Regions from separate parts of the Streptomyces sp. 147326 genome, predicted to be linked through region 3. Evidence: riboswitches for the same ligand, from Rfam matches in the RefSeq annotation. Region 3 holds a riboswitch; each other region holds the start of a gene.
What was found. A riboswitch is a leader RNA that binds a small molecule or an ion and turns the genes downstream of it on or off. The one in region 3 is predicted to bind thiamine pyrophosphate.

Region 1 (6,834 bases), 1.8 Mb from region 3:
GCGAACGAGACCGAGACCGTACCCGACGAGGTGGCGCGGGCGCGTGAGGCCTGGCGGCACGCGCTGCTGGAGCGGGGCATCATGCCGTTCCTGCGGGACGCGCTGGCCGATCCGAGTGCGGGGCCGGGCTTCCCGACCCCCAGAACGCCGGCGGCCGGGCGCATCCCCAACCTGGGATACACCCGGCCCGACTTCACCAGCCCGGGATCCCCCTCGGAGGGACCCCGGCCCGGCTACTCACCTCCGGACTTCACGAGCCCGGACTTCGGCGGCCCGGAGAACCGGCCGGAGTAACCTCCGACCGACCGGCCTCGCGCCCTACTTCATCTGCTTCGGCAGGTGGTGGGGGTCGACGGGACGGACCGGCGAGGTGATGGCCCCTCGGCGGACGTCCGGGTCGTTCGCGTCGGGCTGGTCGAGCACCGGCGTCCAGGCACCGTTGCACACGAGTTGGGTCGGATCCTGCCCGTTGCCCGGATCCACGTCGCAGAAGGTCTGGTAGATGACACCACCCTCGTCGGTGCCCTGTGTCACCACCTGGACCACGACGTCGTTGCCCTGCTGCGCGACGGAGACGGCGCAGGCATCCTCCGGATAGCTGCCGTCGGCGTTCAGGGTGAGGTCGTACCAGGTGTACTCACCGACCGTGTTGCCCGTGAGATCGCGGACCCCGACGTAGGTGTTGGTGTCCCCCGGGATCACCGCCGTGAACTCGCGGCTGCCCTGGTCCCGGACGGAGTCGATGGACCGGCAGAGGGCCGGACCCGTGGCACCCGTCGCGCCGGGAGCACCATCGTTCCCCGGGGCACCCGTCGCACCGGTCGCACCTGTGGCGCCCGTGGCACCTGTGGCGCCCGTGGCGCCCTGCTGGCAGTCGTCGTGATCGCCGCCGCGGGGGCCGGCTTCGCCGCGCTCCTCCTCCGGCTCACGGTTGGGCTTCCTGTGCGGCCTGCAGTCGTCCCCGCCGCCTGTGGGGCTCGCGGCCTTGACCGTCGCGGCCACCTCCATGCTCTGGGCCGTGGCGAACGCCGGGCTGGAGATTCCCACCATCACCAGGGCAAGTGAGGCAAGGGTTCCACCCTTCAGCCAGCTGCTCCGTCTGGGCAACGGACCAAGGACTGACCTGGTTCTGTTCTCGGGACTCATTTACGCCGCTCCTTTGCGAAACCGGATCGAACGATGCGCGACGGGCCCGGTCGGGCCGCCTCAGTCATCGTGGGTATCGCGGTCGCAAGCGGCCGGTCGCCGGGCGGGAAAGTCATCTTGTCGGACTAACAGTCCACCCCCAATGGCCGTTCGAGCTTCCTTGCAGGGCACTACCCGGGTCCCTACCGTCGCCTCACAGCCATCTTCAACTTCGTCACCACAGTGGACGGGGCCCTTGAAAACAAAAGTCTGCCTGAACATGATCGTCAAGAACGAGGCTTCCGTGATCCGGCGCTGTCTCGAGTCGGTGCGCCCTTTGATCGATACATGGGTGATCGTGGACACGGGCTCGACCGACGGCACCCAGGACATCATCCGGGAATTCTTCAGCGATCTGCCCGGCGTCCTGCACGAGCGGCCCTGGAAGGGATTCGACGGCAGCCGCAGCGAGGCCATCGACCTCGCCCGCTCCAGCGCGGACTACCTGCTCTTCATCGACGCCGACGACGTGATGGAGGTGCAGCCCGGCTTTCGCATGCCGGACCTCACCCTCGATTCGTACCGCCTCGCCGTGCATCACGAGCCCGTCATCCACTGGCGGCCCGCTCTCGTCTCCACCCGATTGCCCTGGAAGTACGTAGGCGTACTCCACGAGTACCTCGATTGCGAGGTCCGTTACACCCACGGGGTGCTCGAAGGCGTCAATATCCTCATCGTCGGCGGCGGGTCACGCCTCGGGGAGGGGGGCGAGCGGGAGAAGTACCTGCGCGACGCGGGGATTCTCGAACAAGGGCTGGCCAAGGAACCGGACAATACCCGCTACGCCTTTTACCTGGCCCAGAGCTGGCGCGACGCGGGAGAAGCGGAGAAGTCCCTCGCCGCCTACGACCACCGGGCGGGCATGGGCGGTTTCGCCGAGGAATCCTTCTGCGCCCGGCTCTACGCGGCACGGATCGCGGCGCGTCTCAAGAGGCCGTCGGCCGAGGTCATGGACCGCTTCCTCCGGGCGCACGAGAGCCGTCCCTCACGCGTGGAGGCGCTCGGCAGTCTCGCCCGTCTCTGCCGCAACGAAAACCGCTGGCCGCTGGCGTACATGTTCGCCCGGCAGGCGGTCCGGATCCCCCGCCCGGACGACACGCTGTTCGTCGAGTTCGACTGGCACGAGTGGCGCGCCCTCGACGAGCTCGCCGTGGCCGCCTACTGGGTCGGCGAGTACCAGGAGTCGCTGGAATGCTGCGAACTGCTCCTCGCGGGGGACGCCCTTCCCGACGATCAGCGCGACCGGGTCCGGGCCAACCTCGACTTCGCCCGGCGCAAGGTGGACCCGTACCTCGTGGTCGCCTGACGAGTGCGAGCCGAGCGGCGGAGGCCCGGACGGGAGCCTGCGCCGCTCACACGGACCGTTGAGGGGTCAGTCGGCCAGCGGCAGGTAGACGCGGTTGCCCGAGGCCGCGAACTCGGCGGACTTCTCCGCCATGCCCGCCTGGATCTCATCGGCCTTCAGGTCGCCGCCGTGCTCGCGGCGGATGTCCTGCGAGATCTTCATCGAGCAGAACTTCGGGCCGCACATGGAGCAGAAGTGCGCGGTCTTGGCCGGCTCGGCGGGAAGGGTCTCGTCGTGGAACTCGCGGGCCGTGTCCGGGTCGAGGGCCAGGTTGAACTGGTCCTCCCAGCGGAACTCGAACCGCGCGTCCGACAGGGCGTCGTCCCACTCCTGGGCGCCGGGGTGTCCCTTGGCCAGGTCGGCGGCGTGCGCCGCGATCTTGTACGTGATGACGCCGGTCTTCACGTCGTCGCGGTTGGGCAGGCCCAGGTGCTCCTTGGGCGTGACGTAGCAGAGCATCGCGGTGCCCCACCAGGCGATCATCGCGGCGCCGATGCCCGAGGTGATGTGGTCGTACGCGGGCGCGACGTCCGTGGTCAGCGGGCCGAGCGTGTAGAACGGCGCCTCCTCGCAGATCTCCTGCTGGAGGTCGATGTTCTCCTTGATCTTGTGCATCGGGACGTGGCCCGGGCCCTCGATCATGGTCTGGACGTTGTGGCGCTTGGCGATCGTGTTCAGCTCGCCCAGCGTCTTCAGCTCCGCGAACTGCGCGGCGTCGTTGGCGTCCGCGATGGAGCCGGGGCGCAGGCCGTCGCCCAGCGAGTACGTGACGTCGTACGTCGCGAGGATGTCGCAGAGCTCCTCGAAGTTCGTGTAGAGGAAGTTCTCCTTGTGGTGCGCGAGGCACCACGCGGCCATGATCGAGCCACCGCGCGAGACGATGCCGGTCTTGCGGCGGGCGGTCAGAGGCACGTAGGGCAGCAGCACGCCGGCGTGGACCGTCATGTAGTCGACGCCCTGCTCGGCCTGCTCGATGACCGTGTCCTTGTAGATCTCCCAGGTCAGGTCCTCGGCGCGGCCGTCGACCTTCTCCAGCGCCTGGTAGAGCGGCACGGTGCCGATCGGGACGGGGGAGTTGCGCAGCACCCACTCGCGGGTGGTGTGGATGTTGCGGCCCGTCGAGAGGTCCATGACCGTGTCGGCGCCCCACTTGGTCGCCCAGGTCATCTTGTCGACCTCCTCCTCGATGGAGGAGGTGACCGCGGAGTTGCCGATGTTGGCGTTGACCTTCACCAGGAACCGCTTGCCGATGATCATCGGCTCGATCTCGGGGTGGTTCACGTTCGCCGGAAGCACTGCGCGACCTGCGGCGATCTCCTCGCGGACGACCTCGGGAGAGACGTTCTCGCGGATCGCGACGTACTCCATCTCCGGGGTGATCTCGCCCCGGCGGGCGTACGCGAGCTGCGTGACGGCCTGGCCGCCGCGGCCGCGGCGGGGCTGGCGCGGGCGGCCCGGGAAGACCGCGTCGAGGTTCTTGAGGCCACCGCGCGGCGAGGTGTGCTTGATGCCGTCGTCCTCGGGGCGCACGGGACGGCCCGCGTACTCCTCGGTGTCGCCGCGGCCGATGATCCAGTTCTCGCGCAGCGGGGCGAGGCCCCGGCGTACGTCGGTCTCGATCTGCGGGTCGGTGTACGGACCGGACGTGTCGTAGAGCGTCACGTCCTTGCCGTTGGTGAGGTGGACCTGGCGGACCGGCACCCGGATGTCGGGGCGGGAGCCCGCCACGTAGCCCTTGTGCCAGCCGGGCTGGCGCTCGGTCCGGCCGTCGGCGTCCTGGCTGACGGCAGGCGTGCGTGCGTCCTGAATGGTCATGAGACCTGATCTCCCTACGCCGGCATTACCCGGTAACAGGTTCGGCGGTCGACGCAGCCTCTTCCCGTACGCATCCGTGATGCGCGTACGGTGATCAGCGTCCTCTCAGCCCGGTGCTCCGAGCTCCCGCGTTGTGCAAAGTAGCCCCCACGCTAGCGTCATCCATGGCGTGCTGAACAGTGGGCCCCCTCATCTCTTGCGATGATCTGCTGGTGACGTTCTCGCCGCAGCCCCCCACCGAGCCCACAGAGCCCCATGGCCACAACGGCCACGAGCACCACGGCCCGGGACACTCCGCCGGGCACTCGTCCGATCCCTCCGCCGGCCCCTCCGGCGGTCATTCCCATGGCCACGGTCACAGCCACGGGCACGGCCCGGCGGCCCCCGTATCGAAGCACCTGCGCAAGGTCATCGCGGCCGTACTGATCCCCTTCGCCACCGCCGTCTTCATCGGCATGGTGGTGCTCTGGCCGGGCGGAGCCCCCGCCCACGAGCGCACGGGGGTGGGCTTCGACCGGCAGACCCAGCAGGGCAAGGTCGTCTCCCTCGAACACGTCGACTGCAAATCGGTGAACGCGGCACAGGTACCGCCGACCGCGGACCCCTCCACCCCCGAGGGCCGTGAGGCCCAGGCCGCGCAGACCGGCGAGTGCAAGAAGGCCACCGTCGAGATCGGCACCGGCCCGGACAAGGGCCGCACCTTCGTGGAGATCGTCCAGCCGGGTGCGCCACGGCAGTTGACGGACGGCCAGGAGGTGGTCGTGGCCTACGCGCCCGACGCCCCCCGCGACCTCCAGTACTCGGTGATCGACGTGAACCGCAAGATCCCGCTGGCGGTGCTGGCCGGCATCTTCGCGGTCGCGGTCGTCCTCGTCGGGCGGATGCGCGGGCTGTTCGCACTGATCGCGCTGATCGTCAGCTTCGGCGTGCTGACGCTCTTCATCCTCCCGGCCATCCTGCAGGGTTCGAACCCCCTCGTCGTCGCGGTGATCGGGGCGAGCGCCATCATGCTGATCGCGCTCTACATGTGCCACGGCCTGACCGCCCGCACCTCGGTCGCCGTCCTCGGCACCCTCGTCTCGCTGGTGCTGATCGGTCTGCTGGGCTCGGTGTTCATCGGCTGGGCGTCCCTCACCGGCAACACGGACGACAACACCGGGCTGATCCACGGGCTGTACCCGGACATCGACATGAGCGGTCTGCTGCTCGCAAGCGTGATCATCGGATCGCTGGGCGTGCTCGACGACGTGACGGTCACCCAGACCTCGGCGGTCTGGGAACTGCACCAGGCGGACCCCTCGATGGGGTCGCGCGCCCTCTACCGGGCGGCCATCAGGATCGGCCGCGACCACATCGCGTCGGTGGTCAACACGCTGGTGCTGGCCTACGCGGGTGCCGCACTGCCCCTGCTCCTGCTGTTCTCGATCGCGAACAGCAGCATGGGCTCGGTGGCCAACAGCGAGCTGGTCGCGGTGGAGATCGTACGGACCCTCGTGGGCTCGATCGGACTGGTGGCCTCGGTCCCCGTGACGACGGCGCTGGCCTCGCTGGTGGTTTCCGCGGACCGGCCGGGATCCCCGGACGTCGCGCCGGCCGCGGGGCCGGTCCGCGGCGGCCGGGGCCGGCGGCGCAAGCGCTGAAGGGGTCTTCCCCAGGGGGTTCCCGAGGGGATGGGCGGGCGGGCGCGGGTGAGCGTGAGCTCGTGCGTCAGCCGGCGTTCTGCTCGTTCTGCTTCGACTCCGACAGGATCTTGCCGAGCGCCTCGTCGAGGTTCTCCTCGAAGTCGCCCAGGTTCCGCTCCTGTCCGAGCGGAACGATCCGGTCGGTGCGGTCGAGGAACGCGACGAGCGGAGCCGCGCTGGCGCGGAACAGGGCCCGGTCGCCGCCGACCTGCAGCCGGATGTGGACGTCGGACAGCTCCTCCGGATCGGTGGGGGCGATGTGCACGTCGCCGTCACCGCACGGCTTGTTGATGCCGTCGAGGAGGAGCTCCCGGCCGAACGCCCAGGTCACGGGCGCGTCTCCGGGAAGGTGGAAGGTCAGGCGGACTGCGTAGGGATCACGGGCGTCGTACCGGAGTTCCACCGGAATCCTGAACGAGAGCTCCTCGGAAACGAGGAAACTCATCATGACCTCTGCCTGTACCGACTCGCGCATTGCCTACCCCGCTGTAGTGGAAGTGGCCAGGAATGATCCCCCAGGCTCCTCTTGACAAGAGTGGTGGAAGCGCTAGCAGATCACAAGGAGTGAGTTTTCAGATACTGATAGAGAACGAGAGGGTGCTCAACAGCGCGCCTACTTCACTCCGTAGTCGATTGACTACATAGCGCAATCGATCTTCCTGGTGCAGGGGGAGAGAAATCGCCATGGTTGCGGCGGTATCGCCCGCCGTGATGGGGATGGCCGCACAGACCGTGCCGAGGGCATATTCCTGGCGTTCGGTTACTGGCTGCATTCGCCCGAGGGCCCCGATCCGGTGCTCGAGCGAC
Region 2 (6,834 bases), 3.6 Mb from region 3:
ACCTTCGTCGCCCCTCGCGGGGCCAAGAAGCCGCCCCGGCACCTCGCCGACATGACCCCGGCCGAGCGCCGTGAGGCGGTCGCCGCGATCGGCGAGAAGCCGTTCCGGGCCAAGCAGCTCTCTCAGCACTACTTCGCGCGCTACGCGCACGACCCGGCCGAGTGGACCGACATCCCGGCGGGCTCGCGGGAGAAGCTCCAGCAGGAGCTGCTCCCCGACCTGATGAACGTCATCCGCCACATCAGCTGTGACGACGACACCACGCGCAAGACCCTGTGGAAGCTGCACGACGGCACGCTCGTCGAGTCCGTGCTGATGCGCTACCCCGACCGGGTCACCATGTGCATCTCCTCGCAGGCCGGCTGCGGCATGAACTGTCCGTTCTGCGCCACCGGCCAGGCGGGCCTCGACCGCAACCTCTCCACCGCCGAGATCGTGCACCAGATCGTCGACGGCATGCGCGCGCTGCGCGACGGCGAGGTCCCCGGCGGCCCGGCGCGGCTGTCGAACATCGTCTTCATGGGCATGGGCGAGCCGCTGGCCAACTACAACCGCGTGGTCGGCGCCATCCGCCGGCTCACCGACCCCGAGCCCGACGGCCTGGGCCTGTCGCAGCGCGGCATCACCGTCTCCACCGTCGGCCTGGTCCCGGCCATGCTGCGGTTCGCCGACGAGGGCTTCAAGTGCCGTCTCGCCGTCTCGCTGCACGCGCCCGACGACGAGCTGCGCGACACCCTGGTCCCCGTGAACACCCGCTGGAACGTCCGCGAGGTGCTCGGCGCGGCCTGGGAGTACGCGGAGAAGTCCGGCCGCCGGATCTCCATCGAGTACGCCCTGATCCGCGACATCAACGACCAGGCCTGGCGTGGTGACCTGCTGGGCAAGCTGCTCAAGGGCAAGCGCGTCCACGTCAACCTGATCCCGCTGAACCCCACGCCCGGCTCGAAGTGGACCGCCTCGCGGCCCGAGGACGAGAAGGCCTTCGTGGAGGCCATCGCCCGCCACGGCGTGCCCGTGACCGTACGCGACACCCGCGGTCAGGAGATCGACGGCGCATGCGGCCAGCTCGCGGCCTCGGAGCGCTAGGTTCCGGTCAGCGGAGGTCATATTCGGCCACGGGGTACCCTGTGGCCGAACCAATTTCATATTCCGACAGGGGAGCGCCACAGCGCTGAGAGTGCGGTATCCGTCATCCGCAGACCCTCTGAACCTCGCCCCGGTCATTCGGGGTAGGAAGTTCGGTCACCACTCAAGCTGTTGCGCCCTGCCCGGCGTCCGCTCCCACAGAGCGCCGGGCAGGGCCGCGTCTTCTCCTGGACATCCCAGGAGGAATTCACCAGTGAGCACCACCAAGAAGATCGCGGGCGCCGCGCTCGCGGCCGCGCTGGGCGTCACCACGCTCAGCGCCTGCGGCGACTCCGACGACAAGTCCGCGGGCACGTCCGACAAGACCGTCACGCTCGTCTCCCACGACTCCTTCAACGTGACCGACACGGTCCTCAAGGAGTTCGAGCAGCAGAGCGGCTACACCGTCAAGGTGCTGAAGTCCGGAGACGCGGGCGCGGCGCTGAACCAGGAGATCCTCACCAAGGGCTCCCCGCGCGGCGACGTGTTCTTCGGCGTGGACAACACCCTGCTCTCGCGCGCCCTCGACAACGGCATCTTCACGGCGTACGAGGCCAAGGGCCTGGACGCGGTCAAGCCCGAGTACGTGCTCGACAAGGAGCACCGGGTCACCCCGATCGACTCCGGCGACATCTGCGTCAACTACGACAAGGCGTACTTCGCCGACAAGAAGATCGCCCCGCCGCAGACGCTGGACGACCTGATCAAGCCGGAGTACAAGAACCTCCTGGTCACCGAGAACGCCGCGACCTCCTCGCCCGGCCTCGGCTTCCTCCTCGCCTCCGTCGGCAAGTACGGCGAGGACGGCTGGAAGGACTACTGGAGCAAGCTCAAGGCCAACGGCGTCGAGGTCGTCGACGGCTGGGAACAGGCCTACAACGAGCGCTTCTCCGGCTCCGCGGGCGGCAAGAAGGCCAAGGGCGACCGCCCGCTGGTCGTCTCCTACGCCTCCAGCCCGCCGGTCGAGGTGCTGTACGGCGAGCCCCAGCCGGCCGAGGCCCCGACCGGCGTCTCCACCAGTACCTGCTTCCGCCAGATCGAGTTCGCGGGCCTGCTGAAGGGCGCGAAGAACGAGGAGGGCGGCAAGGCCCTGCTGGACTTCCTGGTCAGCAAGAAGTTCCAGGAGGACATGCCGCTCCAGATGTTCGTGAACCCCGTGACGAAGGACGCGGCCCTGCCGGAGCTGTTCACCAAGCACGGAGCGGTGGTCGAGAAGCCGGAGAACGTGGCTCCCGAGACCATCGCCAAGAACCGTGAGCAGTGGGTCAAGGCATGGACCTCGCTCGTCGTGAAGTAGGCGGCACCAAGGGGCCGGGCGCGGCGTCGGGGGGCGCCGCGCCCGGCCCCGGCCCCCACCGGGGCGGCCGGGCGACCGCCGCACGGCTCGCCCTGATGGCCTTGCCCCTGGCCTTCTTCGGGCTGTTCTTCGCCTACCCCGTCGCCTCGATCGTCGGGCGTGGCCTCAAGACCGACGAGGGCTGGCAGTTCGGCCGGATCGGCGAGGTGCTGACCCGGCCCGACATCGCCGGCGTGCTGTGGTTCACCACCTGGCAGGCGCTCGCCTCCACCGTCCTCACGCTGCTGATCGCGCTCCCCGGCGCGTACGTCTTCGCGCGCTTCGAGTTCCCCGGCAAGCAATTGCTGCGGGCCGTGGTGACCGTTCCCTTCGTGCTGCCGACCGTGGTCGTCGGCACCGCCTTCCTCGCGCTGCTGGGACGCGGCGGGCTGATGGACGAGACGATGGGGGTCCGGCTCGACACCACCGTCTGGGCGATCCTCCTCGCCCACGTCTTCTTCAACTACGCGGTCATCGTCCGCACCGTCGGCGGGCTGTGGGCGCAGCTCGATCCGCGCCAGGAGGAAGCCGCCCGGGTGCTGGGCGCCGGCCGGTTCGCCGCCTGGCGGCGCGTGACGCTGCCCGCGCTGGCCCCGTCGGTGGCCGCGGCCTCGCTGATGGTCTTCCTGTTCACCTTCAGCTCCTTCGGCGTCGTCCTGATCCTGGGCGGGCCCGCGTACTCCACCCTGGAGGTGGAGGTCTACCGGCAGACCGCGCAGCTCCTGGACCTGTCGACGGCCGCCGTGCTGACGATGGTGCAGTTCGCCGCGGTCGGCGCGATCCTCGCCGTGCACGCCTGGACCGTGCGCCGGCGCGAGACCGCGCTGCGGCTGGTGGACCCGGGCCGCGCCACGCACCGGCCGCGCGGCTGGGCGCAGCGCTCTCTGCTGGGCGGGGTCCTGTCGACCATCGCGCTGCTGATCGTGGCGCCGCTGGCCGTGCTGGTCGAGCGGTCCTTCGATGCTCCCGGCGGATACGGCTTCGGCTTCTACCGGGCGCTGCAGGACGCGGGCGCCGGCGGCGGAACCTTCCTGGTGCCGCCGCTGGAAGCGATCTGGAACTCCCTCCAGTACGCCCTCGCCGCCACCGCGATCGCCCTGTTCATCGGGGGACTGGCGGCCGCGGCACTGACCCGGCGCGCGGGCACCTTCGTACGCGGCTTCGACGCGCTGCTGATGCTGCCGCTCGGGGTGTCCGCCGTGACGGTGGGCTTCGGCTTCCTGATCACCCTGGACGAGCCGCCGCTGGACCTGCGGACCTCGTGGATCCTGGTGCCGCTCGCGCAGGCGCTGGTGGGCGTGCCCTTCGTCGTACGGACCATGCTGCCGGTGCTGCGCGCGGTGGACGGGCGGCTGCGGGAGGCGGCCGCCGTGCTCGGCGCGTCGCCGCTGCGGGCCTGGCGGGAGGTGGACCTGCCGCTGGTGCGGCGGGCGCTGCTGATCGCGGCCGGATTCGCCTTCGCCGTGTCGCTGGGGGAGTTCGGCGCGACCGTCTTCATCGCGCGGCCGGACCAGCCGACGCTGCCGGTGGCCGTGGCACGGCTGCTGGGGCGGGCCGGCGAGATGAACTACGGGCAGGCGATGGCCCTGAGCACGATTCTGATGCTGGTGTGCGCGGTGTCCCTGCTGGTGCTGGAGCGACTGCGGCCCGACAAGACCTCCGGAGAGTTCTGATGACACTGCTTCAGCTGGAAGGGGTGTCGGTCCGGTTCGGTGAGCGCGCGGTCGTCGACTCCGTGGACCTCGCGGTCGCCGAGCACGAGATCGTGTGCGTACTGGGCCCGAGCGGGAGCGGGAAGTCCACGCTGCTGCGGGTCGTCGCCGGGCTCCAGCAGGTGTCCGCGGGCCGGGTGCTGCTGGGCGGGGACGACCAGGCCGGCGTACCCGTGCACCGGCGGGGCGTGGGCCTGATGTTCCAGGACCACCAGCTCTTCCCGCACCGCGACGTCGGCGCGAACGTCTCCTTCGGCCTGCGGATGCGCGGTGGCGGGCGGGCCTCGTACGCGTCCCGGGTCGCGGAACTGCTGGAACTGGTCGGGCTCCCCGGCGCCCAGGGCCGGGCGGTGGCCTCCCTGTCGGGCGGCGAGCAGCAGCGGGTGGCACTGGCCCGGGCACTGGCGCCGTCGCCGCGGCTGCTGATGCTGGACGAACCGCTGGGACAGCTGGACCGCGGGCTGCGGGAGCGCCTCGTGGTGGAGCTCCGGCAGCTGTTCGCCCGGCTGGGCACGACGGTGCTCGCCGTCACGCACGACCAGGGGGAGGCCTTCGCACTGGCCGACCGGGTGGTGGTGATGCGGGACGGCCGGATCGCGCAGGCCGGGACCCCGCTGCAGGTGTGGCAGCGGCCCGCGTCGGAGTTCGTGGCGCGGTTCCTCGGCTTCGAGAACGTGGTCCCGGCCGTGGTCTCGGGCACGGCGGCCGGGACCCCGTGGGGCAAGGTCCCGGTGCCGGAGGGATCCCCCGACGGGGAGCAGCGGCTGCTGATCCGCCCGGCCGGGGTGGTGCTCTGCGCGGCGGGCCTGCGGTGCGAGGTGGTGTCCCGCACCTTCCGCGGCACGCACGTCGCGCTGCTGCTGCGGCCGGAGGCGGGGCCGGTCCTGGAGGCGGAGTGCGGGCTGGAGGGGGCGCCGGCCGCGGGGGACCGGGTCGCGGTGACCTTCACCCCGTCCGAGGTCGTCGTCCTCCCGGCGGACCCGGGGCAGCCCTAGGGGCGGATGCCGTCGCAGGCGATCGGCAGGTGGCGCGGGCCGCGCAGGACCGCGTTCTGACGGTACGGCGGCGGGTCCTCCAGCAGCCGGGGGTTCTCCAGCCGGCGGGCGAGTTCGCTCAGCGCGAGCTGGGCCTCCTGGCGGGCGAGCGGTGCCCCGAAGCAGCTGTGGATGCCGCTGCCGAGGCCGAGGTGCTGGATGTCCTTGCGGTCGGGGTCGAAGCGGTCCGGGTTCTCGAACCGCTTCGGGTCACGGTTCCCGGAGGCCAGGATCAGCCACAGGGAGGCGCCCTTGGGGATGGTGACGCCGGCGACCTCGATGTCGCAGAGGGTGCTGCGCTGGGGGAGCAGCTGCACGGGCGGCTCGTACCGCAGCAGCTCCTCGACGATGGGGACGGACAGGCCGGGGTCCTCGCGGAGCCTCTCGAGGACGTCCGGGTGGCGCAGCAGGGTCAGCATGCCGTTGGTGATGAGGTTGACCGTGGTCTCGTGGCCCGCGATCAGCAGCAGCGCGGAGGTGCTGAGCGCCTCCATGGTGGTCATCGATCCGTCCGGGCCGTCATCGGTCGCCAGCTGGGACAGCATGTCGTCGCCCGGGTTCTTGCGGCGCTCCTCGATCAGCCCGGCCAGGTACATGCCCAGTTCCATCCGGGCGTCCATCGCGCCCTTGCCGTGCTGGGTGGGGTCCGCGTCCGGGTCCGGGTCCAGGCTCGCGGCGAGGGTCTCCGCCCAGACGTGGAACTGGGGCTCGTCCTCGCGGGGCACGCCGAGCAGCCGGCAGATGACCGTGACCGGGAAGGGGTACGCGAACTGGTCCACCAGATCGACCCGGTCCAGGTTCCCGGTGGTGGCGACGGAGTCGATGAGCCCGGAGACGAGCCCGCCGAGTTCGTCGCGCATGTCGTGCACCCGGTGGGGGGAGTGCGGCGGCCCGAACGGCCGGTTCGTCATCCGCCGCAGGCGGTCGTGGTCCGGCGGGTCGAGCTTGAGGAAGGACGGCGGCAGGGCCGTCCCCGACCCCTCGTCCTCGGCTTGGCCCAGCGGGTCGTCCCCGGTCGACTTCAGGTTCTTGGCGTCGGAACTGATCCGCGGGTCGTGCAGGAGGCTCTGGATCTCGTAGTACGTGCTGACCACGTACGGGCCGTCCCCGTCGTGGGACACCGGGGTCTTGCGGAGCTCCTCGTACAGCGGATACGGATTCGCGCGGTTCGCGTAGTCGATGATCTCCCGCAGGAGGGCTTGTGTCATGACGGGGCCTCGTGATCCTCGTGATCCTCGGGGGAGGGCGCGGTGCGGTCTCGGACGCGGTCAGGGGCGCGCTGGGACGAAGGTCATCTTCCGGTCGGCCGGCGAGTAGCCGCTGAGGGTGATGGTCGGTCCGTGCGTCGGCACCGAGGGGTCCGGGAAGTCCGCCGGTACCGCCTTGTTCCCCTCCGGCCTGCGGTCCACCGTGGAGTACTCCGGGGGGAACGGCGCGGTGCTCTCGATCTGGTGCTCGTAGAACGGGAGCCAACGGCAGTTGTCGAAGGTCACGGCGGCGATCACGCGCCCCTGGTACCCGTACACGGCCGCGAACCGGCGCTCCGCGAGCGAGCCCTGCGTGACGAGGAGTTCGGTCCCCATCGGCGGTACCCCCACCGACTTGATGTTCACCCCGAACTGGGAGG
Region 3 (6,834 bases):
GCACGTCCAGGCTCGGGGCCCCGCCCGTGCCCATGATCAGGCGGGAGGAGAAGGTCCGGCCGCCCAGGGTGAAGAGGTCGTCCGCCATGGCGCTCAGCCCCCCTGGACCGCGGTGAGGATTTCGACCCGGTCGCCGTCGCCCACCGGCGTGACCGGCCACTGCCCGCGCGGGACCACGGTCTCGTTGAGCGCGGCGGCGACGCCGGAGGGGGCCGTGGTCAGGGTCGCGACCACGGTGTCGAGCGTGGTGCCGGCCGCGACCTCGCGCGGCTCGCCGTTGACGGAGACGGACACGGAGACGGGAAGGGTCATGCGTACGACTCCTGACGTGCGGCGGAGAACCGGCGGGGGGTGAACGGGCGCGCGATCTCCGGCACTTCGCCGGTGGCCAGCAGCTCGGCGAGCACCTCGCCGGTGAGCGGGGTCAGCAGCACCCCGTTGCGGTAGTGCCCGGTGGCCAGGTGCAGGCCCGGCAGGTCGGTCGGGCCGAGCAGCGGGGCGTTGTCGGGCGAGCCGGGGCGCAGCCCCGCACGGGTCTCGGTGAGGGGGAGTTCGGTGATGCCGGGGACCAGCTCGTGGGCGTCGCGCAGGAGTTCGTAGACCCCGCCCGCGGTGACCGTGGTGTCCCAGCCGAGCTCCTCGCTGGTGGCGCCGACGACGAGTTCGCCGTTCTCGCGCGGCACCAGGTAGACGTGGCTGCCGCGGACGACCGCCCGGACGGTCCGGGACAGGAACGGCGCGTAGGCCGGGGGCACGGACAGGCGCAGGACCTGGCCCTTGACCGGCCGTACGGGAGGCAGCACCTGCGGCGGTACGCCCGCCAGCCTGCCGCTGAGCGAGCCCGCCGCCAGGACCACCTGGGCGGCGCGCAGCTCCGTACCGTCGTCGAGTACGGCCCCGGCCGCCCGGTCGGCGGTGACCAGCAGCCGTTCCACGGCGGCCCGGTGGATGATCACGCCGGCCCGCTCGCAGGCGGCCAGCAGGGCGGCCGCGAGCCGGCGCGGGTCGACCTGGTGGTCGCCGTCCACGCGCAGGCCGCCGCGTACGCCCGGGGCGAGCATGGGCTCCAGGCGGCGGCACTCGCGGCCGGTGAGCCACTCGGACTCCAGGCCGCAGCGGCGCTGCAGCGCGTGCAGTTCCCGCAGGTGGAGCCGGTCGTCGGAGTCGAGCGCGACGGCGAGGGTGCCGCAGGCGCGGAAGCCGATGTCCATGCCGCCGCTCGCGTCGGCGAGCTCGGCGGCGAACTCCGGATAGCGCGCGGCGGAGGCGAGGCCGAGGCCCAGCAGGGCTTCCTCGCCGAAGTGCAGTTCGGTGACGGGGGCGAGCATGCCGGCCGCCACCTGGGCGGCGCCGCCACCGGGTGCCGGGTCGGCGAGTACGGTGCGCAGCCCGCGCGCCGCGGCCCGCCAGGCGGTGACCAGGCCGATGATCCCGCCCCCGATGACGAGGACGTCGGATCCCTTCCGAGACGAGTGCATGGGCGTCCAGCCCCTCCCTTCGCCGGCATGACCCGGATCAGGTTCGTACGGTCGGAGGCCGGCCAGCCTCCCTCTCAGCCCGGTGCGCCGGACTCCCGCGATAGGTACGGTGGCCAGACTATCCCGGCCTCGGACGGCCGGTAAGGCGGCACCTGTTCCTGACGGAGCGTCAGATGATTAGGGTGGCCGGGTGAGCGAGCAGACGGAACACAATCAGCGCGGCGTCGTGATCGTCGGCGCCGGAATGGCCGGCGTGCAGACCGCGGTCGCCCTGCGCGAGCAGGGATTCGCCGGCCCCCTGACCCTGCTGGGAGCCGAACCCCACCAGCCCTACGACCGGCCCCCGCTGTCCAAGGCGGTCCTGCTCGGCAAGGCCGAGGACTCCGCCTTCGACGTGGACTTCGAGGGGCTCGGCATCGAGCTGCGGCTCGGGACGGAGGTCACCGGGCTCCGGGCCGCCGACCGCGAGCTGGACACCGAGGCCGGCCCGGTCCCGTACGAGGTCCTCGTACTGGCGACCGGTGCCGAGCCGCTGACCCTTCCCGGCACCGAGGGCGTCCCTGGCGTCCACCTGCTGCGCACGCTGGACGACGCGGCGCGGCTGCGCCCGGTCCTGGCGGCCGCGCCGTCCACGGTGGTCGTCGGGGCGGGCTGGATCGGCGCCGAGTTCGCCACCGCGGCCCGCGAGGCGGGCTGCGCGGTGACCGTGGTCGAGGCGGCGGAGCGGGTGCTGGCGGGGGCGCTCCCCGCCGAGGTCGCCGAGCCGATGGCGCGCTGGTACGAGGAGGCCGGCGCCGGGCTGATCACCGGCGCGAAGGTCGCCGGGATCGAGGAGGGCCGGGTCCTGCTCGCGGACGGGCGCGCGCTGCCGGCCGGCGCGGTCGTCGTGGGCATCGGCGCGCGCCCCGCCACGGGATGGCTGGCCGGGACCGGTGTGGAGCTGGGGCCGGACGGCTCGGTCACCGCCGACGCGTACCTGCGTACCTCCCTGCCCGGGGTGTACGCGGTCGGCGACTGCGCCTCCTTCCCTTCCGGGCGGTACGGGAAGCGGCTGCTCGTGCACCACTGGGACAACGCGCTCCAGGGGCCGCGGACGGTGGCGGCGAACATCCTGGCCGGGGCCGGCTCCGGGCAGCCGGCCCAGGTGTACGACCCGGTGCCGTACTTCTGGTCGGAGCAGTTCGGCCGGTTCGTGCAGTACGCCGGCCACCACGGCGGGGCCGACACCCTGCTCTGGCGGGGCGACCCGGCCGGGCCGGCCTGGTCGGTGTGCTGGCTGCGGGGCGGCGCCCTGGTCGCGGTCCTGGCGGTGGGCCGCCCCCGCGACGTGGCACAGGGCCGCAAGCTCATCGAGGCGGGAGTGCCCGTGGACCCCTCCAGGGTTGCGGACCCCGCCACCCCGCTGAAGTCGGCCCCGGCCTGAAGATTCGGCCCCGCCGGCGTTCGAGGCGTGGGGTTCGGGGCGGAGGCCCGGCACGGGCCGCGACCCGGACGGGGCTGCCCAGGTACCGGCGGCGGAGCCGAGATGGCAGGCTTGTGTCCGTGACCGAGATTGACGCAAAGATCGATGCCCTTGTCCCCTCGTGGCTGTACCTCCCCGACATCGCGGAGATGCTGAACATCGAGGTGACCCGGGTCCGCCAGATGGTCAAGGAAGGGCAGCTCATCGCCGTACGCCGGGGCGAGAACCGCTCCCTGCAGGTGCCGGCCCCCTTCATCGACGGCGACAAGGTCGTCAAGGGCCTGGTCGGTCTGCTGACCGTGCTGCGCGACGACCGCTTCACCGACGAGGAGATCCTGGAGTGGCTCTTCACCGAGGATCCGACCCTGCCCGGCACTCCCGTGCAGGCGCTGAGCGAGAATCGCGGCACGGAGGTGAAGCGCCGCGCTCAGGCGCTCGCCCTCTGACCTGATCCGCAGTTCGCTCCACCGCGGTGTACGGGCCCCGCGCCCGTACACCGCCTCCATCACGGGGGGTTCACCCATGCAGCTGTCCGACGCCCGGCTCTATCTCTGCACGGACGCCCGCAAGCGGCAGGGTGACCTCCCCGAGTTCCTCGACGCCGTCCTGGCCGGAGGCGTGGACATCGTCCAGCTCCGGGACAAGGGCATGGAGGCGGGGGAGGAGCTCGAACACCTCCAGGTGTTCGCCGAGGTCGCACGCCGCCACGGCAAGCTCCTCGCCGTGAACGACCGCGCCGACGTCGCCCACGCCATCGGCTCCGACGTCCTCCACCTCGGCCAGGGCGACATCCCCGTCCCCGCGGCCCGTGCCATCCTCGGCGAGCGCGTCCTGATCGGCCGCTCCTGCCACGCGGAGGACGAGGTCGACGCGGCCGTGGCCGAGCCCGGCGTGGACTACTTCTGCACCGGCCCCTGCTGGCCCACCCCCACCAAGCCCGGCCGCCACGCCCCCGGCCTGGGGCTCGTCCGGTACGCGGCCTCGCTGGAGCAGGACCGGCCCTGGTTCGCCATCGGCGGCGTCGACAGCACGAACCTGGACGAAGTGCTGGACGCCGGCGCCACCCGTGTCGTGGTCGTCCGCGCCCTCACCGAGGCCACCGACCCCGGCGCGGCCGCCGCGGAGCTCGCCAAGCGCGTGCGCGCCCGGCTCGGCTGAGTCCTGTCCGCCCGGACAGAGGGCCGACGCGCCGCTCTTTAACGTGTCAGGCCCCGCTTGACCAGGGCCGGACCCCCAAGTGTCCAAAAACGTGTCCAAAAGGCGGACAGCGCTTCGGTGACCGGGCGGCCGCGTCTAACCTGCCCCCATGGCCTCTGGTACCGCTTCCACCTGGTCGGACCGTGCACACACGGTCCGCGACCTCCTCGCGTCCGGGCGCTCGTACTCCTTCGAGTTCTGGGCCCCGAAGACGGAGAAGGGCGAACGCAACCTCTGGAACGCCCTGCGCCGGGTCGAGGCGGTATCCCCCAGCTTCGTGTCCGTGACCTACGGAGCCGGCGGCTCCACCCGCGGCGGCACCGTCAAGGCCACCCAGGAGATCGCCGCCGACACCACCCTGACCCCCGTCGCGCACCTCACCGCCGTGGACCACTCGGTCGCCGAGCTGCGCAACGTCATCGGGCAGTTCGCCGACGCGGGGATCCGGAACATGCTCGTCGTGCGCGGAGACCCGCCGGGCGACCCGATGGGCGAGTGGGTGGCGCACCCCGAGGGCGTGCACTACGCCGCCGACCTGGTCCGCCTCGTCAAGGAGTCCGGAGACTTCTGCGTCGGCGTCGCCGCCTTCCCCGAGATGCACCCGCGTTCGACGGACTGGGACACGGACATCCGGCACTTCGTGGACAAGTGCCGCGCGGGCGCCGACTATGCGATCACCCAGATGTTCTTCGATCCGGAGAATTATCTGAGGCTGCGCGACAGCGTCGAGAAGGCGGGCTGCGAGACCCCGATCATCCCCGAGGTCATGCCTGTTGTGGCGATCAAGCAGCTCGACCGGCTGCCCCAACTCAGCAACGCTCTCTTCCCCGCGGACGTGAAAGAGCGCATGCTCGCCGTCAAGGACGATCCGGCCGCTGTACGCTCCATTGGCATCGAGTTCGCCACGGAGTTCTGCGCGCGGCTGCTGTCCGAGGGTGTCCCGGGGCTGCACTTCATCACGCTGAACAATTCCACGGCGACTCTCGAAATCTACGAGAACCTGGGCCTGCACCAGCGGGCCTGAGCGGCCGCCCCCCGTTCCCGCGCCGGCGGCCGTACCGAGAGGGGCCATGCATGGGAATGACGGTCCTCTACATCGCGTTCGGTTTCGTCGCGCTGTGGCTGCTTGCCGAGGTCCTGATGCAGTACAAGGCCCGGCTCCGCTGGCGCCTGCTCGCCTTCGCGGGATTCCTCGGCGTGGTCGCCGGGGTGGTGCTGCCGTCGGTTCCGGTCATAGGGGCCGGCGCCGCGGCGTTCGCCGTGGGCCAGACCCTGGTGACGCTCTCCTTCCGCAAGGGCTTCGTCGCCGGCTGGGCGCTGCGCCGCGGCGGGGAGCCCGTACGGCAGTCCAGACGGCGCCGGTCCGGCGGCCCGGCGCAGCAGGAGCCGGCGCTCCAGGTCACCGCGCTCAACTACGAGGACGCGGACGGAGCGGCGAACGAGCGCCCGTTCCAGGCCGCGGCCGAAGAGGTCTACAGCCCGCAGCCGGTGCCCGAGGAGACCGGGTCCTACGGGATACAGAGCTTCGCACCGGCCCCCGAGGCCGCCCAGACGGCGGCCTTCGCCTCACCGTTCACCACCGCGGAGCAGGACGCCCACCAGTACGCGGCCTACTACGACCCGCAGAACCAGGGCGGCGGGTACGACTACTCCGGCGGCTACCCGACGGGTGGCCAGCAGCAGGTCTACGCCGCCTACTCGGACCCGTACATCGGCACCGGCGGCGGGGTCGCCCCGGCCCAGCCGTACGACTACACCGCGTACGCCGACTACGGGCAGCAGCAGTACTCCACGGACACCCCGCCCGGCGGGGTCTGGGTCCCCCAGCAGCGCTCCACCGACGGGGGCGGCCAGCCCTACCCGGCGGAGGAGCAGGCCGAGCCGCCGCAGCAGTACCCGTACTCCCAGCCCGGCGAGTACGAGCAGTACCGCTACTGACCGCCGCGCGGACCGGTCCGCGGACCGGTCCGCCCACCCCTGCGGCCAGCGGTCACTGCGAGCCGCGGAACTCCGCGCCCTCCACGATCAGCCCGGCCACCAGGGCCCCGGTCATCCCGGCGTGCGGCAGCCCGCCGCCGGGGTGGGCCCAGCCGCCCGCCAGGTAGAGCCCGGGCACGGCCGTGGTGTTGGCCGGGTGGAGCAGCCGGCCGCCGGCCCCGGCGAGGGCGGGCGGCGGCACCGCGCCCCCCTGCGCACCGGTCGCCGCCTCGACATCGGCCGGGGTGCGCACCTCCTGCCACAACAGCCGCTCCCGCAGCCCCTGGACGGCCTTCTCCGCGAGGTTCAGCAGCTCCGCGGGCTCCCGGGTCCCGGGCCCGTACACGGCGCTCACGGTGACCGCCTCGTGCTCCGCGTCGGGCCGGGTGGCGGGGTCGTCCGGGCGCAACACGGTGACCTGCGCCCCCGGGGCGTGCACCAGGGTGCGGTGGACGGCCGTACCGGGGCGCGCGCCGCGCAGCGCGAGCAGCAGCGTGATCCGGCCGGGCACGTCCGCACCGCGGGCGGGCACCGCGTCCGCCGGCCACCGCAGCGAGCCGGCGGGCAGCTGCCGGGGGTCGATCGCGCAGACCACGTGGTCGGCGGCCACCTCACTGCCGTCGGCCAGCAGCAGCCCGGCCGCGCGGCCGTCACGGACCAGGACCTCGCGCACCTCCGCCCCGAACGTGAAGACGACCTTCCGCTCCAGGCAGCGCTCGT

Region 1: it holds a riboswitch for thiamine pyrophosphate, as region 3 does, so the genes downstream of both, thiC (phosphomethylpyrimidine synthase ThiC) here and thiO (glycine oxidase ThiO) in region 3, are expected to answer to the same signal.
Region 2: it holds a riboswitch for thiamine pyrophosphate, as region 3 does, so the genes downstream of both, RIU97_RS11910 (thiamine ABC transporter substrate binding subunit) here and thiO (glycine oxidase ThiO) in region 3, are expected to answer to the same signal.

What each region holds. Positions count from the first base shown of each region.
Region 1 is NZ_CP134201.1:4,531,123-4,537,956, reverse strand. It holds gene RIU97_RS20530 (hypothetical protein) at 1-294, shown strand, start outside; gene RIU97_RS20525 (hypothetical protein) at 319-1,053, opposite strand; gene RIU97_RS20520 (glycosyltransferase) at 1,406-2,491, shown strand; gene thiC (phosphomethylpyrimidine synthase ThiC) at 2,558-4,345, opposite strand; TPP riboswitch at 4,340-4,485, opposite strand; gene RIU97_RS20510 (YibE/F family protein) at 4,558-5,985, shown strand; gene RIU97_RS20505 (SsgA family sporulation/cell division regulator) at 6,053-6,502, opposite strand; gene RIU97_RS20500 (IclR family transcriptional regulator) at 6,600-6,834, opposite strand, start outside.
Region 2 is NZ_CP134201.1:2,756,161-2,762,994, reverse strand. It holds gene rlmN (23S rRNA (adenine(2503)-C(2))-methyltransferase RlmN) at 1-1,086, shown strand, start outside; TPP riboswitch at 1,145-1,254, shown strand; gene RIU97_RS11910 (thiamine ABC transporter substrate binding subunit) at 1,340-2,422, shown strand; gene RIU97_RS11905 (ABC transporter permease) at 2,518-4,134, shown strand; gene RIU97_RS11900 (ABC transporter ATP-binding protein) at 4,134-5,168, shown strand; gene RIU97_RS11895 (cytochrome P450) at 5,165-6,415, opposite strand; gene RIU97_RS11890 (NAD(P)/FAD-dependent oxidoreductase) at 6,476-6,834, opposite strand, start outside.
Region 3 is NZ_CP134201.1:6,351,255-6,358,088, forward strand. It holds gene RIU97_RS29090 (thiazole synthase) at 1-88, opposite strand, end outside; gene thiS (sulfur carrier protein ThiS) at 94-312, opposite strand; gene thiO (glycine oxidase ThiO) at 309-1,478, opposite strand; TPP riboswitch at 1,476-1,587, opposite strand; gene RIU97_RS29105 (NAD(P)/FAD-dependent oxidoreductase) at 1,669-2,901, shown strand; gene RIU97_RS29110 (Rv2175c family DNA-binding protein) at 3,021-3,386, shown strand; gene thiE (thiamine phosphate synthase) at 3,463-4,098, shown strand; gene metF (methylenetetrahydrofolate reductase [NAD(P)H]) at 4,247-5,161, shown strand; gene RIU97_RS29125 (hypothetical protein) at 5,212-6,075, shown strand; gene RIU97_RS29130 (phytoene desaturase family protein) at 6,128-6,834, opposite strand, start outside.